Regions from separate parts of the Streptomyces sp. NPDC004721 genome, predicted to be linked through region 3. Evidence: riboswitches for the same ligand, from Rfam matches in the RefSeq annotation. Region 3 holds a riboswitch; each other region holds the start of a gene.
The links. Region 3 has a riboswitch for cobalamin ahead of ACWEK3_RS04705 ((2Fe-2S) ferredoxin domain-containing protein). Riboswitches for the same ligand answer to the same signal wherever they lie in the genome.
Positions count from the first base shown of each region.

Region 1: it holds a riboswitch for cobalamin, as region 3 does, so the genes downstream of both, ACWEK3_RS24370 (cobalamin biosynthesis protein) here and ACWEK3_RS04705 ((2Fe-2S) ferredoxin domain-containing protein) in region 3, are expected to answer to the same signal.
Region 2: it holds a riboswitch for cobalamin, as region 3 does, so the genes downstream of both, ACWEK3_RS20390 (ribonucleoside-diphosphate reductase subunit alpha) here and ACWEK3_RS04705 ((2Fe-2S) ferredoxin domain-containing protein) in region 3, are expected to answer to the same signal.

Region 1 is NZ_JBSGBZ010000027.1:59,506-65,035, forward strand. It holds gene cobN (cobaltochelatase subunit CobN) at 1-612, opposite strand, end outside; gene ACWEK3_RS24365 (cobyric acid synthase) at 609-2,117, opposite strand; gene ACWEK3_RS24370 (cobalamin biosynthesis protein) at 2,114-3,055, opposite strand; cobalamin riboswitch at 3,156-3,300, opposite strand; gene ACWEK3_RS24375 (hypothetical protein) at 3,708-3,932, opposite strand; gene ACWEK3_RS24380 (anion permease) at 3,966-5,228, opposite strand; gene ACWEK3_RS24385 (class II aldolase/adducin family protein) at 5,384-5,530, shown strand, end outside.
Region 2 is NZ_JBSGBZ010000020.1:126,736-132,265, reverse strand. It holds gene mctP (monocarboxylate uptake permease MctP) at 1-964, shown strand, start outside; gene ACWEK3_RS20395 (GNAT family N-acetyltransferase) at 1,042-1,548, shown strand; cobalamin riboswitch at 1,611-1,747, shown strand; gene ACWEK3_RS20390 (ribonucleoside-diphosphate reductase subunit alpha) at 1,871-4,222, shown strand; gene ACWEK3_RS20385 (ribonucleotide-diphosphate reductase subunit beta) at 4,222-5,235, shown strand; gene ACWEK3_RS20380 (hypothetical protein) at 5,148-5,402, opposite strand; gene ACWEK3_RS20375 (helix-turn-helix domain-containing protein) at 5,496-5,530, shown strand, end outside.
Region 3 is NZ_JBSGBZ010000004.1:90,054-95,583, forward strand. It holds gene ACWEK3_RS04680 (bifunctional class I SAM-dependent methyltransferase/NUDIX hydrolase) at 1-596, opposite strand, end outside; gene ACWEK3_RS04685 (helix-turn-helix domain-containing protein) at 822-1,643, shown strand; gene ACWEK3_RS04690 (DUF397 domain-containing protein) at 1,640-1,822, shown strand; gene ACWEK3_RS04695 (hypothetical protein) at 2,021-2,668, opposite strand; gene ACWEK3_RS04700 (Fpg/Nei family DNA glycosylase) at 3,053-3,835, shown strand; cobalamin riboswitch at 3,908-4,030, shown strand; gene ACWEK3_RS04705 ((2Fe-2S) ferredoxin domain-containing protein) at 4,091-4,489, shown strand; gene ACWEK3_RS04710 (cobalamin-binding protein) at 4,521-5,441, opposite strand.

The sequences.
Region 1 (5,530 bases), on a different contig from region 3:
GAGGATCTCGTACAGCCCGGCGTCCGCGTCGCGCAGCGAACCGCAGTAGACGGGAAGGGCGTTGGCGCCGTGCGCCTCGATCGCGTCGCACAGCGTGTCGACGAACGCGCTGTTGCCGCTCAGTTCGTGGGCGCGGTAGAAGAGCACGCCGACGGTCGGGCGGCCGGCCACCAGGGCACGTTCGCCGTGAACGCCGTACTCCGGCATCCGCCGCGGCTCCTCGAAGCCCTCGCCGGTCAGCAGCACCGTGTCGGAGAGGAACCGGGCGAGTTCCGCCAGGTTCTCCGGGCCGCCCTCGACGAGGTACTTCAGCGCCTCCGCCACGACTCCGGCCGGTACCGACGACTCGGCCATCAACTCGGCGTCCGGTACGGCCTCTCCGCCCAGCAGCACGGTCGGCACGCCGGAGGCCTTCAGTGCGGCGAGCCCGTCCTCCCAGGCGCGCTTGCCGCCGAGCAGCCGTACGACGGCGACGTCCGCGCCGTCGAGCAGCCCCGGAAGCTCCTCGCCGACGTCCACGCGGGTCGGGTTGCCGATCCGGTAGGAGGCGGCCGAGGCTCGGGCGGCGAGCAGATCGGTGTCGGCGGTCGACAACAACAACACTGTGCTCATGCGGGCGCTCCCGGTGGAATGAAAGGCAGTCCTTGCGGCGCGCCCGACTCGATGAGCCGCCAGAGCGCGTCCGTGTCCGCGTGCTGTTCGATCAGGTCGCCGAGCCGGTCGAGCTGCTCCTCGCGCAGCGCGGCGAACGAGGTGTCGGGCGCCGGCACGAAACGGCGTCCGGCGGCGGCCGCCACCTCGCGCAGGAACGCGCGCCGGAAGCCGTCCGATTCCAGCGAGCCGTGCCAGTGCGTGCCCCAGACGGCCCCGACCCGGCAGCCGTCCAGGAAGGGCTCCCCGCCGGTGACTTCGGCGACCCCGTGGTGGATCTCGTATCCCTCGACCCGCTCGCCGAGGGCTTCGCCCCGCGGCCGGGTGAGGGTCTTCTCGCGGGCGAACCCGACCCGTACGGGCAGCAGGCCCAGCCCGTCGACGTGCCCGCGGCGGCTCTCCACGTCGTCCTCGATGTGCTCGCCGAGGATCTGGAAGCCGCCGCAGATGCCCAGCACCGGCCGCCCCTCGGCGGCCCTGCTCGCCAGAGCCCGTGCGAGCCCCCGCTCCCGCAGCCATTCCAGCGCCCTGACCGTGCCGCGTGTGCCGGGCACGACGACGAGGTCGGCGTCGGTCAGCTCCTCGGGCCGGTCCACGAACCGCACCACGACGCCCGGTTCGGCGGCTAGCGCGTCCACGTCGGTGAAGTTGGACATCAGCGGCACGGCGCAGACGGCGACCCGCAGCACGTCCTCGCCGACCGGCGGCGCCACGGTGGACTCCCGCACCGCGCCCCGTAGCGAGACCCGCAGCCCGTCCTCCTCGTCGATGCCGAGCCCGTGCCGGAACGGCAGCACGCCGTACGTACGCCGGCCGGTGAGCGCGTGCAGCATGTCGAGCCCGGGTTCGAGCAGCGAGACGTCCCCGCGGAACTTGTTGACGAGGAACCCGGCGACGAGTTCCTGGTCCTCCGGCGACAGCAGCGCGAGCGTGCCGTAGAAGGAGGCGAAGACGCCACCGCGGTCGATGTCGCCGACGACGAGCACGGGCAGCCGGGCGCCGCGCGCGATCCCCATGTTGACGATGTCGGTCCGGCGCAGGTTGATCTCCGCCGGGCTGCCCGCCCCCTCGCAGATCACCGCGTCGTACGTGCTCCGCAGCTCGGCGAGGCAGTCCAGCACGGTGCCGAGGAGCTTCTGCTGCCGCCCGCCGTGGTAGCCGCGCGCGCTCAACTCGCCCACCGGTTTGCCCAGCAGGACGACCTGGCTGCTCTGCTCGCCGCCCGGCTTGAGCAGCACCGGGTTCATCAGCGCGGTCGGCTCGATGCGGCACGCCTGGGCCTGCATGGCCTGCGCCCGCCCGATCTCGGCGCCCTCCCGGGTGACGAACGAGTTGAGGGACATGTTCTGCGCCTTGAAGGGGGCGACCTTCACGCCCTGGCGCACCAGCCACCGGCAGATCCCGGCCGTGACGACGCTCTTCCCGGCGTCGGAGGTGGTGCCGGCGACGAGCAGACCGCCACTCATGACGTCCGTCCTCTCTTCAGCAGCCGTACGCCCGCGCACACGCCGAGCGCGAGCCAGCCCACGCGGCGGGAGAGCCGTACCGCGCGCTCGATGTCACCCGGCCGGACGGCGCGTCCGGCGCCGTTGAGCACCGGGCGGTGCTCAACGCGCCCGGCGTACGAGAGCGTGCCGCCCAGCCGCACCCCGAGCGCCCCCGCGAACGCGGCTTCCACCGGACCGGCGTTGGGGCTCGGATGCTTCCCGGCGTCGGAGCGCCAGGCCCGTACGGCACCGCGCGGGTCGTCGCCCGTGACGGCCGCCAGGGCGGCGGTGAGCCGTGCCCCCGGCCATCCGGCGAGGTCGTCGAGCCGGGCCGAGGCCCAGCCATAGCGGCGGTACCGGGGGGACTTGTGCCCGACCATGGCGTCCAGGGTGTTGACCGCGCGGAAGCCGAGCAGGCCCGGCACACCGGCGGCGGCGCCCCACACCAGCGCGCCCACCACCGCGTCGGAGGTGTTCTCGGCGACGGACTCGACGACGGCCCGGGCGATCCCGTCGGCGTCCAGCGCCTGCGGGTCGCGCCCGCACAGATGCGGCAGCCGCGCCCGCGCGGCCTCGACGTCCCCGGCCCCCAGCGCGCGCCCGATCTCCCGCGCCTCACGGGCGAGGGAGGTCCCGCCGACGACGGCCCAGGTGGCGGCGGCGGTCAGCGCGACGGACGCGGTACGGGAGGAACGCGCGGCGGACACGGCCAGCGCGGCCGACGACACGACGCCCCCCACGCACACGGCGGTGTGCAGGGCGCCCCAGCCGCGGTGGTCCCGCCACAGCGCGCGTTCCACGGCACCCGCGGCCCGTCCGAACACGGCGACGGGGTGCCCGCGGCGCGGATCGCCGAGGAGCAGGTCACCGAGGAGGCCGGCGGCGGCGCCGTACGCGAAGTCGCGATCGGCACCCATCGGGTCAGCCGGTCGTGCGGTCGGTCGGACAGACGCTGGTGAACCTTGGTCGGCAGCCGCGCATGGCGATATGTGTCCTCACTCAGGGTGTCCACGCCCTGGTTCGACGAGACCGGCGGCGAGAGTTCCTGGCTCCCGGGGAAGTTCTTCCCCGGTCACAGTGGCGGGACCGCGCCGGATTCGCACCGGACTTCCTCTCCTGCCGCCGTACTTGGCTCCGGCAGTCCACCACGCACCGCGAACACCCGTCAACCTGCCGTTGACCTGCGCAGGGGTACTGAGATGAGGCCCACACCGCGGACGCCGGGAACCAGAAGACCCGCCCTTTCCGGGCCGTCGTGGGGACGGCCCGGAAAGGGCGGGTGACGTGAGGGACCCGGACCCGGACCCGGTTGCCGGGGTCCGGGCCGCGCCGGTCGCAGCACTAGTGCCGCGGCAGGCAACGTTTGCCCGTGAAGGAGCGGCGTCTGGTGCGTGCTCTGGGGGTACCCCCTGCTCGAAGAGCTTGGGGGAGTGCCGGCCGGAAGTCCTCGTACTGGACGTACTTGGGCTTTCGGCCGGTGCGGCGAGTGGGGTCCCCCCTGCTCGAAGAGCTCGGGGGAGCGTGCCGGGCGTCGCGACGGGGCGAACGTTGTCTGTCGGGGCAATACAACTAGGCCACGATCAGGTAGATCCCGTAGGCCACGGCGGCGGCGCACGCGGCGAAGCAGGCGTAGGCGCCGGTGACCGCGAGGGCCCCGCCGCCGTGGCCCGCGGCGACGGCCCGCTCGCGGCGGGAGAGGCCGGCGATGCCGAGGGTGAACAGGGCCACGAGGCCCACCGTGACGCCGAGGCTGACGCCGAAGACGGAGCCGAGGGCCACCCAGTCGATCTTCATGGTGCTTCTCTTCCTTCTGCCTGTGGCGCGGGCTCAGACGGTGGCGGCCGGCGGGGTCGCCACGGACGCGGGATCAGCGGCGGGTGCGGAGGCCTGGGCGGGGATCGTGGCGGTGAGTTCCTCGGTCACCGGGGAGGCCGGGGGCGGGGTGACGGCCGCGATGGCCTGGGTGACCACGCCGGCCGGCTCCTCGGTTTCGTTGACGTTGGTGTGGTCGACGACCTCGCGGCGGGAGATCTTCCAGATCGCGGCGCTGGAGGCCACGAGGAACGCGGCGACGAGCCAGGTACCCCAGTCGCCGAGGCGCGTCACGGCCTCCGCGCCGGCCGCGACCAGGGCCGCGGCGGGCAGCGTGAGGGCCCAGGCGACGGCCATGCGGCTCGCGGTGGACCAGCGGACCACGCCGCCCTTGCGGCCCAGGCCCGCGCCCATCACCGAACCGGAGACGACGTGCGTGGTGGAAAGGGAGAAGCCGAGGTGGGAGGAGGCCAGGATGGCGGTGGCCGCGCTGGTCTGGGCGGCGAAGCCCTGCTGCGGCTGAAGGTCGGTCAGGCCCTTGCCCATGGTGCGGATGATGCGCCAGCCGCCGATGTAGGTGCCGAGCGCGATGGCCAGGCCCGCGGAGAGGATGACCCAGGTGGGAGGGTTGGAGCCGGGGGCGAGGGCGCCGCCGGCGATCAGGGCGAGGGTGATGACGCCCATCGTCTTCTGCGCGTCGTTGGTGCCGTGGGCCAGCGAGACCAGGCCCGCGGAGGCGATCTGCCCGGCGCGGTGGCCCTTCTCGGCCGCCTTGCCGTTCGAATTCGACTTGCCGCCGATGCCGTACGACAGCCGGGTCGAGACCAGTGCGGCCAGACCCGCGACGACCGGGGCGGCGACCGCCGGGATGAGGACCTTGGTGAGCAGGACACCGCCGTGCACGGCGCTGAAGCCGGCCGAGGCGATGGTGGCGCCGATCAGACCGCCCATGAGGGCGTGCGAGGAACTGGAGGGGAGTCCGACCAGCCAGGTCAGCAGGTTCCAGAGGATCGCGCCCACCAGGGCGGCGAAGATGACTTCGGGACGGATGCCGTTCTCGTCGACGAGACCCTTGGAGATCGTGTTGGCGACCTCCACGGAGAGGAAGGCGCCCACCAGGTTCAGCACGGCGGACATGGCCACCGCGACCTTGGGCTTGAGTGCACCGGTGGAGATGGTCGTGGCCATCGCGTTTGCGGTGTCGTGGAAACCGTTCGTGAAATCGAACGCGAGTGCGGTGATCACCACTATCGCGAGGATCAGCGAGAAGCTTTCCATTTACCCAGGCAATCGTTCGAGCGTCATTGGCGCGTTGAACGTAGGTAACCCGGGTGAACAGAAGATGAACTGAGTCGGTCATCGGGGTGTCCGTTCCCGTGGTCCGATGGGGAGAGAGCGGTCGCTCGCGGGAGGCGTCCTGGCAGGATCGGCACATGACCGAACTCGGAGAGACGGCCCGCGCCTGGCGGGCGCTGGTCGCGGCGGCCCGCCGCACGGTGTCCGACGGACTGGTCGTCGGCACCTCCGGCAACGTGTCCGTCCGCGTGGGCGACACCGTGCTGGTCACCCCCTCGGGCGTC
Region 2 (5,530 bases), on a different contig from region 3:
CCCGATCAAGCTGGGCGGCTTCGGCGAGGTGTTCGCCAAGGCGGACCAGAAGTTCAGCGAGTCGGGGACGGGCGGCCTGGTGCCTGCGGCGGCCGGCCAGTGGACGTACGCCACGCTGGCCCTGGGCTCCGCGCTCGCGCTGTTCATGTACCCGCACTCGATCACCGCGACCCTGTCCTCGCGCAGCCGCGAGGTGATCCGCCGCAACACCACGATCCTGCCGCTGTACTCGCTGATGCTGGGCCTGCTCGCCCTGCTGGGCTTCATGGCGATCGCGGCGGGCGTGCAGGTGAAGAACGGCCAGCTCGCCATTCCGCAGTTGTTCGAGAACATGTTCCCGGACTGGTTCGCGGGGGTGGCGTTCGCGGCGATCGCCATCGGCGCGCTGGTGCCGGCGGCCATCATGTCGATCGCCGCCGCGAACCTGTTCACCCGCAACATCTACAAGGACTTCCTCCGCCCGCACGCGACGCCGAAGGAGGAGACCCGGGTCTCCAAGATCGTGTCGCTGCTGGTCAAGGTGGGCGCGCTGGTCTTCGTCCTGACCATGGACAAGACGGTCGCCATCAACTTCCAGCTGCTCGGCGGCATCTGGATCCTGCAGACCTTCCCGGCCCTGGTCGGCGGCCTGTTCACCCGCTGGTTCCACCGCTGGGCGCTGCTGGCGGGCTGGGCGGTCGGCATGGTCTACGGCACGGTCGCCGCCTACGGGGTCGCCTCGCCGACGCAGAAGCACTTCGGCGGCTCGGCGAAGGAGATCCCGGGCATCGGCGAGATCGGCTACATCGGTCTGACGGCGTTCGTGCTCAACGCGGTCGTCACGGTGGTCCTGACGTTCGTACTGAGGGCGGTCAAGGCGCCTCAGGGCGTGGACGAGACCCGGCCCGAGGACTACACGGCGGACGCCGGCGACCCGGGCGTCGAGGTGGAGCTCCCGCCGACCACGGCGGCGGCGCCCCACTGACACCCGGGAGGGGCATCCCACGGGCCGCCGGAGAAATCCGGCGGCCCGCTGCCGTGCCCGTGCGGCACACTCGGGCCATGGACATCGTGATCCGGCCGGTGGAACCCGGCGAGTACGGCACCCTCGGTGAGATCACCGCCCAGGCCTATCTCCGGGACGGGCTCCTCGACTTCGGTGAGAGCGACGGGTATCTCGGCGAGCTGCGGGACGTGGCCAAGCGGGCGGCCGCGGCCGAGGTGCTGGTGGCGGTGGCGGACGGGACGGTGCTCGGCGGCGTGACCTTCGTCCCCGGCACGGGCCCCATGGCCGACCTCGCCGGTCCCGGGGAGACCGAGATACGGATGCTCGCGGTCGCGCACACGGCGCGCGGCCGAGGCGTCGGCGAGGCCCTCGTACGGGCCTGCCTGGACCGGGCACGGGCCGTGGAGGGCTGTGTCCGCGTGGTGCTGTCCACCCAGGGCACCATGCACACCGCCCACCGCATCTACGAGCGTCTGGGCTTCGTCCGCACGCCGGGCCGGGACTGGAACCCCCTCCCGCACCTGGACGACATCATGCTGCTCACCTACGAGTTGACATTCTGACACGTTCCGGAGTCGACGCGGCACAACATATGGGGGTGCCCGACTCACTCAGCACAAGATGTATGCTCGTGCTCACTGTCGCCGCAGGGGAATCCGGTGCGAATCCGGAACTGTCCCGCAACGGTGTACTCGTGCGCGTATGCCCCCATGGGCCGCCACGAGCGTCAGTCCGAGGACCTGCCGACAGTGCGCCCGGCCGTCCGGTCCGGGTGCCCTGACGTCCGGGCCTCGTGGAATGGGCCGGTGGACGCGGCGCCGCGTGCGCTCGTGTGCCGCCCCCTGCCCTCGGCGAGGCCCCGTGCCGAGCGAGGGAGAGCTCCACGTGACCATCGCGCCAGCAGACCCGGTTTCAGTCACAGCTCCGGAAACCGACGGTCCAGGTGCCGTACTGCTGCGGACCCTGACCGAGCTGACCGCCGACCTCCCCGACGCCGACCCCGGCCGGGTCGCCGCCGCCGCGCTGCGCGGCCGGTCGGCGCGGGCCGACGAGGCCGAGTTGCGCGAGCTGGCCACGGAGGCGGCCGCCGGGCTCATCTCCGAGGACCCCGCCTACTCCCGGCTCGCGGCCAGGCTGCTGACCCTCGCCGTCCGCGCCGAGGCCGCCTCCCAGGGCGTCGCCTCCTTCACCGACTCGGTCGCCGTGGGCCACCGCGAGGGCCTCGTCGCCGACCGGACCGCCGAGTTCGTACGCGCCCATGCCGACCGCCTGGACGCGCTGATCGACCGGGCCGCCGACGACCGCTTCGGCTACTTCGGCCTGCGCACCCTGCACAGCCGGTACCTGCTGCGGCACCCGATCACCCGCAAGGTGATCGAGACGCCGCAGCACTTCATGCTGCGGGTCGCGGCGGGTCTCGCGCAGGACGACACCGCGCGGTCGGTCGACGAGGTCGAGGCGCTCTACGGGCTGATGAGCCGCCTCGACTACCTGCCCTCCTCCCCCACGCTCTTCAACTCCGGTACGCGTCACCCCCAGATGTCGTCCTGCTACCTGCTCGACTCCCCCAGGGACGAGCTGGACTCGATCTACGAGCGCTACCTCCAGGTCGCCCGTCTGTCCAAGCACGCCGGCGGCATCGGCATCGCCTACTCCCGCATCCGCTCCCGCGGTTCGCTGATCCGCGGCACCAACGGGCACTCCAACGGCATCGTGCCGTTCCTGAAGACCCTGGACGCCTCGGTGGCCGCCGTGAACCAGGGCGGCCGGCGCAAGGGCGCCGCCGCGGTCTACCTGGAGACCTGGCACTCGGACATCGAGGAGTTCCTGGAGCTGCGCGACAACACCGGCGAGGACGCCCGCCGGACGCACAACCTCAACCTCGCGCACTGGATCCCGGACGAGTTCATGCGCCGGGTGAACGCCGACGGGCAGTGGTCGCTGTTCTCCCCCGCGGACGTGCCGGAGCTGACCGACCTGTGGGGCGAGGAGTTCGACGCCGCGTACCGCGCCGCGGAGGCGCGGGGCCTGGCGAGGAAGACCATGCCGGCCCGCGACCTGTACGGCCGCATGATGCGCACCCTCGCGCAGACCGGCAACGGCTGGATGACCTTCAAGGACGCCGCCAACCGCACCGCCAACCAGACGGCACAGCCCGGCCACGTCGTCCACTCCTCCAACCTCTGCACGGAGATCCTGGAGGTCACCGACGACGGTGAGACGGCGGTGTGCAACCTGGGTTCGGTCAACCTCGGCGCGTTCGTGGCCGGCGGGGACATCGATTGGGAGCGGCTGGACGAGACCGTCCGCACCGCCGTCACCTTCCTCGACCGCGTGGTGGACATCAACTTCTACCCGACCGAGCAGGCGGGCCGCTCCAACGCCCGCTGGCGGCCGGTGGGCCTGGGCGCCATGGGCCTTCAGGACGTCTTCTTCAAGCTGCGGCTGCCCTTCGACTCCCCGGAGGCGAAGGCCCTGTCCACCCGTATCGCCGAGCGGATCATGCTCGCCGCGTACGAGGCGTCGGCCGACCTCGCCGAGCGCGAGGGCCCGCTGCCCGCGTGGGAGAAGACCCGTACGGCCCGGGGCGTGCTGCACCCCGACCACTACGACGTCGAGCTGACCTGGCCGGAGCGCTGGGCGGCCCTGCGCGAGCGGATCGCCGCCGTCGGCATGCGCAACTCGCTGCTGCTCGCCATCGCCCCGACCGCCACCATCGCCTCGATCGCGGGCGTGTACGAGTGCATCGAGCCGCAGGTCTCCAACCTCTTCAAGCGCGAGACGCTCTCCGGGGAGTTCCTTCAGGTCAACTCGTACCTGGTGAACGATCTGAAGGCGCTCGGCGTCTGGGACGCCCGGACCCGCGAGGCGCTGCGCGAGGCGAACGGCTCGGTGCAGGACTTCGCCTGGATCCCCGAGGACGTGCGGACGCTGTACCGCACGGCGTGGGAGATCCCGCAGCGCGGCCTGATCGACATGGCCGCGGCCCGCACCGCGTTCCTGGACCAGTCCCAGTCCCTGAACCTGTTCATGGAGACGCCGACCATCGGCAAGCTCTCCTCGATGTACGCCTACGCCTGGAAGCAGGGCCTGAAGACGACGTACTACCTGCGCTCCCGCCCCGCGACCCGGATCGCGCGGGCCGCTCGCGCCACCGTCCCCGTCCAGACGACGCCGGACCCCGAGGCGGTCGCCTGCTCCCTGGAAAACCCCGAGTCCTGCGAGGCCTGCCAGTAATGACCAGCGAGACCAAGAACCTGCTCGACCCCGGCTTCGAGCTGACGCTCCGTCCGATGCGCTACCCGGACTTCTACGAGCGCTACCGGGACGCCATCAAGAACACCTGGACCGTGGAGGAGGTCGACCTCCACTCGGACGTCGCCGATCTCGCCAAGCTGAGCCCGGCCGAGCAGCACCTGATCGGACGGCTGGTGGCCTTCTTCGCCACCGGTGACTCGATCGTGGCGAACAACCTGGTGCTCACGCTCTACAAGCACATCAACTCTCCCGAGGCGCGCCTGTACCTGAGCAGGCAGCTGTTCGAGGAGGCCGTGCACGTCCAGTTCTATCTGACGCTGCTGGACACCTACCTCCCCGACCCGGAGGACCGCGCCGCGGCCTTCGCCGCGGTGGAGAACATCCCCTCCATCCGGGAGAAGGCCGAGTTCTGCTTCAAGTGGATGGACTCGGTGGAGAAGCTGGACCAGTTGGAGACGAAGGCGGACCGCCGGCGCTTCCTGCTCAACCTCGTCTGCTTCGCCGCGTGCATCGAGGGCCTGTTCTTCTACGGTGCCTTCGCCTACGTCTACTGGTTCCGCAGCCGCGGCCTGCTGCACGGTCTGGCCACCGGCACCAACTGGGTGTTCCGCGACGAGACGATGCACATGTCCTTCGCCTTCGACGTGGTCGACACCGTGCGCAAGGAGGAGCCGGACCTCTTCGACGACGACCTCCAGCGGCAGGTCACCGACATGCTGCGGGAGGCCGTCGAGGCCGAGCTCCAGTTCGCGCGCGACCTGTGCGGTGACGGCCTCCCGGGGATGAACACCGACTCGATGCGGCAGTACCTGGAGTGCGTCGCCGACCAGCGCCTGACGCGCCTCGGCTTCGCTCCGGTGTACGGCTCCGAGAACCCCTTCTCCTTCATGGAGCTCCAGGGCGTTCAGGAGCTGACCAACTTCTTCGAGCGGCGCCCGTCGGCGTACCAGGTGGCGGTGGAGGGCACCGTCGACCTGGACGAGGACTTCTGAGCCTCGTCGCGGCTCTCGCGGGCCTCCCGGTCCTCGTGGGCCTGACGGATCCGGCGGTCGGCACGTCGGTCGTGGACGATGCCGACCACCGACGGCAGGACCATGAGGACCAGGAGTCCGAGGACGACGAGCATCGAGATCAGGCCTTGCGTCTGTGTCGTAGTCATGGACACCACTGTCGCGCCGGACGCTCCTTACCGTGAGTGGCAGGACTGCCGTACACCTTCAAAATCCTGCCACCGCGGGGGCACACTGGAGCCATGCTGAAGAACGTGGCCACCGTGCTGCTGGACGG
Region 3 (5,530 bases):
TCCCAGAGCTGCGGAGTGAGCACCCACATCTGGGTGGGGATGGGTTCCCCGTCGCGCAGTCGGATCAACTCCTGCCGTGGCATGACCTCGTTGGAGGGTCCCTGTGCGTCGGCGTCGGTGTGGAGGGCGGAGAAGACGAGGGGCGCGCCGTCGACCAGCCCGTCCCGCAGGGCCGGCAGCAGGTGGTGCGGGTCGATGCAGGCGAAGGTGCGGATGCCGTAGGCGGCCTCGTACGGTTCCGCGCGACGCAGATGCTCGGCGACGTCTCCGCACAGGAAGCGGACTCCGGGCTCGCTGCCGTGAGCGTTCAGTGCCCGCTGGTGCTGGGTGGCGGACAGGTCGATGCCGTCCACGAGGGCGCCGTACTCGCGGGCCAGGTGGACGGCGTGGTGTCCGGGACCGGATCCGACGTCGAGGATCCGCTTGCCGCGGATGTCTCCGAGGGTCTCGGCTCCGGGACCCACGCCGGGCCAGAATCCCCAGTCGATGCGATCCGGTACCGGGGGCGAGTAGCCGTAGTCCAGCTGGCGTTGACCGTAGATCGTCCAGCTCTGCTCGTATCCGGGGCGTGCCGTCACAGAAGGACTCCTAGTCATTCGACGCAGCGATGGCCAGGTTCAAGAGTCTCAGGGATCGCCGTTCGTGACCGTAAGTGACGCCTTCACAGCGTCCGTCCAGGCCGCGCGCACGCTGCACCCGGCCGCCCGTACAAGCCGTCCTGTACTGGTTGTAGCCGGGCCGGACACGTAACCCCTGCTCATGGTCGGGCCGTTGTACCCGTTGCAAGAGGTGACGCGGGTGTGACAAGGGGGTCGTCATTCATGGCAAGTGGCAGTGCGCTTGATTCGTCCGGCAGTATGAAGGCGTTCGGGGCGGCCCTGAAGGTCTTCCGTGAACGGGCCCTGCTGACGCAGGAACAGCTGGCCGAACGGCTCAACTACTCGCATGCGTCAGTCGCTTCTGTCGAGCAGGGCCGGCGGATGCCCACCGCGCTCTTCGTCGAACGGGCCGAGGAGGCGCTGGAGTCGTTCGGTGTGCTGCGCGCGGTGGCCCGGCACGTGGGGCGGCAGCGGGGGCTGGCGGTCTGGTTCCGGGAGTGGGCGCAGTTGGAGGAGACGGCGGTCAGCCTGTGCACGTACGAGTGCCGGGTCGTGCCGGGGCTGCTCCAGACCGAGGCCTACACGCGGGCGGTGATGCTCAACGTGCCGCCTCCGCCTACGGAGGAGCAGCTCCAGGAGCGGCTCGCCGCCCGGCTGGCGCGGCAGGAACTGTTGACGCGCAGGCCGCCGGTCGCGTTCAGTTTCATTGTCGAGGAGTCGGTACTGCTGCGGCACACGGGAGGTGAGGAGGTCACCCGAGAACTGCTCGACCACCTCCTCGTCCGCACGGAACCGTGGAACGTGGAGCTGCAGATCATGCCGCAGCGGCAGCCGCACCACGCGGGTACGGACGGGCCGATGCAGCTTCTGGAGACCCCGGAGCGTCAGTGGTTGGGGTACTCGGAAGGGCAGAAGACCGGGCAGCTGGTTTCCGACCGAGAAGCGGTGAGCGTCATGCAGATGCGCTATGCCAAGATGCGCTCGCAGGCCCTGTCCCCCGCGGACTCGGCGGAGTTGTTGCAGCGGATGCGAGGAGCGCTATGAACACCAACCGTGAGCTGGACTGGTTCAAGAGCAGCTACAGCGGGTCCGAAGGCGACAGCTGCGTGGAAGTCGCACACGCCCCCAGTGCCGTACACGTACGCGACTCCAAGCAGAGCGACGGGCCGCGATTCGAGGTCGCCTCCTCGGCGTGGGCGGATTTCCTCGGTCTCGTGGTGTAGTGCGACGCGTCAGGACGCCGGAGGCGGACTGCATCAGACGACGAGCGGGGGGTTCGGTGGACGCGCTGCTGAACCCCTGGGTATTGGCCATGCTCGGCATCGGCGCGGCCATGTTGATCTGGGCTGCCCTGGCGGAAACGGTGACCCGGCCCCGCTCTTGGGCGAGGATCAGCCCAGGGTCTGGGCGCGGATGCGGGTCTACCCCGAGGCCGGCCGTTTGGGACGGATGATGACCTCGCTGCCCAGGGGGCTGTAACCAGCCGCGAGGAAAGCTCGAAGGGATCGAGCGTTGCCTGGGGCGACAGCGGCGAAAACCGGCTCACCGGCGGGGAGCAAGGTGAGCGCGTCACGCAGCAGGGAGCGACCGAGCCCAGCCGTGCTGCTACCAGGGTCGTTGAGTTCGATGCTCATCTCGCGCCGCCCAGCCAGGCCACCGGCCAGTGTGACAAGGCCGCGTTCATCTCCGTAGACACGGACGTCAGTACGCAGAGCCTGAGCATGACGAACGCGCGGGTGGTCATCGACGTCAAGACGTTCAGGCAGGCGGCGAGGGGCCGGCACGCCACGCGCAACGAGTGTCGCGTCGACACTGTCGATCCACCCCTCACGACCTGCGAGGTAGCACAGGAAATCAGGAGCCATTGAAGCCCCGTAACCGTCGGGTCCTTGAGCCTGGATGTCGGAAGTGGACAGGGCGGTGGCGACCACGGCGTGCCCGGTGAAGGCGACCGAGCACTCCAGCCCACCCGGCAGAGGCGGAAGAACTGTTACGCGGCCGTCTGCAGGCGGGAAGCGGCCGTCGGCAGCATCGAGGAACATGCCCAGCAGCGGGTGAGACTCGGCCATGACGGTCCACCCTACGAGGGGCTGTTCGCCGTGGCAGCCACACCCGCTGGGTGAAGCGCCGCTAGGCCGTGGGCCGGGTCAGCCCAAAAGCAACGATGGCTCAGTAGCCGGCACCGTCCACGCCTCGCACCACGTGCCGTCGTCGGGCCTTCGGCCCTGTACGGCGTGGACGAAGGGAGCCAGCTCGGGCAGCGTGTCGTCGACCTTGGACGGGATCACGGGCCATGGGTATCCCGGTCGAGCCGTCCGTCAAACCGGCGATCATCCGATCGGAGGCATGACGCCCGGATGCGGAGTGCCGAGCGCGTGGGCTCGCCCTCCACGGGTACCCGTCACCGCGTGTGGCGGCCTGACGACCGTACGACGAAGAGCCGGGACGAACGCATGCCCGAACTGCCGGATGTCGAGGGATTCCGCGAGGTGCTGATGACCTGCGGCCGGCGCCGGTGTGTCACGGACGTCGAGGTGCGGGACGCGGGGGTTCTGCGCGGTGTCAGCGCACAGCGGCTGCGGAGGGAGCTGGTGGGCAGGCGACTGGGGGAGGCGTGGCGGCAGGGAAAGTGGTTGTTCGTGCCGACGGACGACGGCGGTCCCACCCTTGTCTGGCATTTCGGCATGACGGGGTCGCTGCGGTGTTGTTCCCCGGACGAACCGGTAGAGGCGCACGACCGCGTCCTGCTGACGATCGACGGTTCCCGGCACCTCCGCTATCGCGATCAACGCAAGCTGCAGGGCGTGCGGTTGGCCGGCGACACGGAGATCGAACGGATCACGGACGGTCTCGGTCCCGACGCCCTCACCGTGCGCGCGCCGGAATTCAGGGAGCTGCTGTCGGGACGACGGCGCGCCGTCAAGACCGCGCTGATGGACCAGTCCGTGATCGCGGGTCTCGGGAACCTCCTGTCCGACGAGATCCTCTGGCGGGCCCGTGTCCCTCCGCGGACTCCCGCGCGCGACCTGAGCGAGACCGAGATCCGGCGTGTCTATGAGGGGATGGGCCGGGTCCTTGAGACGTCCGTGCGCGCCGGGTGCGTGCCGCCGAGGCGCTCCTGGCTCACCGGGCACAGGGACGACAGCGAGCCGATGTGTCCTCGCTGCGGGTGGCCTCTGTGCTCGAACCGCGTCGGCGGCCGCCGCACGGTCTGGTGCCCGCAGTGCCAGAAATGAACGAAGCGGGCCGTTCTCAAGTCAGCGAACGGCAATGGGATGATGATCGGCGACAAATGGCGACGGCGGTCCGAGGAAGCCGGTGAGAATCCGGCGCGGTCCCGCCACTGTGACCGGTGAGCGAGTTCCGGAAGGCCACTGCCCCGCCCGGGGTGGGAAGGCGGGACGAGTGAAGACCCGGGAGCCAGGAGACTCACGCGGTCGCCTCCTCGAGCGACACCGGGGCGGATCTCCCCGGGAGGGGAGTGGTGCGGCGTGCCCGAGAGGCCGACGGACGAGGCACCGGGCGGTGCCGTGACGGGGAGCGGTTCGGTGCCGTGCCGGGTCGTCGTGTGCCGGGACTGCTGCTGCGGCAGCCCCAAGGTGACCGGGGTCGATCACGCGGCGCAGACCGCGCGGCTGCGAGCGGAGGTGCCGGTGCGCATCTCCGACTGCCTCGACGTGTGCGAGCAGGCGAACGTCATCGTGGTCCAGCCGTCCACCGCGGGCCGGGCCGCCGGTGCGCGGCCGGTCTGGCTCGGACTCGTCAACGATGCGGACGCGACCGAGGACATCGTCGCCTGGGTGCGCGCCGGAGGCCGGGGCGTGGCTCCCCTGCCGGACATCCTCGACCTTTACGCCATCACACCGCCACGACGTGCCACGGATTCCTGAAGCCCGCACGCGCGAGGAGGCCGGCCCGTCGTCACCGGCCGGGGAACGGGCGGGCCTCGACCGGTGTGACCGCCTCGCCGGCCGGCACACCGTGCAGGACCTGGGCGAGTACCTCCGCGCCGCGCACCACGCGGGGGCCGGGCCGGTTGAAGTAGGACGGCCCGTCCAGCACCCAGACGCGGCCGGACCGAACGGCGGGCAGATCCGTCCAGCCGGGCAGCGCGGTGAGCAACGCGGCTTCGCGCAGGGTGCGTTCAGGTGGGAAGCCGCACGGCAGGAGGAGGACCACGTCCGGTTGTGCGGCGCGTACCGCCTCCCAGGTCATCGGCTTGGTGTGCTCGCCGGGCGCGGCGAGGAGAGGCTCACCTCCGGCGGTGGTGATCTGCTCGGGCACCCAGTGTCCGGCAGGCCACAGCGGGTCGAGCCACTCGATCGCCACGACCCGGGGCCGGTCGAGGCCGGCGACCGCGTCGCGCACCCGGGCGAGGCGCGCCTGCAACTCGCCCCGGCGCCGCTGCGCGCGCTCGCGCACGCCGAGCAGGTCGCCGACGGTGACCAGACAGTCCAGTACGTCGTCGAGCGTGCGCGGCTCCAGGCTGAGGACTCGAGTGTCGGCGTCGAGCAGCCGCACGGTCCGGCTGACCTTCTCGTACGACACCGCGCACACGTCGCACAGGTCCTGGGTGAGCACCACGTCGGGGCGCAGGGCGGCCAGAGCCTTGGTGTCCAGCGTGTACAGCGACGAGCCGGAGTGCGCCGACCCGCCGACGGCGTCGGAGATCTCCCGGCTGGTGAGCGCGTCCTGGTCCAGGTCGGCCCCGGTCACCACGGGTACCGAAGCGACCTCGCGCGGCGGCCAGTCGCACTCGTGGGTACGGCCGGCCAACTGCTCCGACAGTCCGAGTTCGGCGACGATGTCGGTCGCGGCGGGCAGCAGGGAGACGATGCGCATACGTCGACTGTAGGAGGCTCCGGGACCCGTGGACCTCGCGGATCCGCGATTCCGGCGCCCGGCGTGCAGGGCATGCACGGCGTGATCGC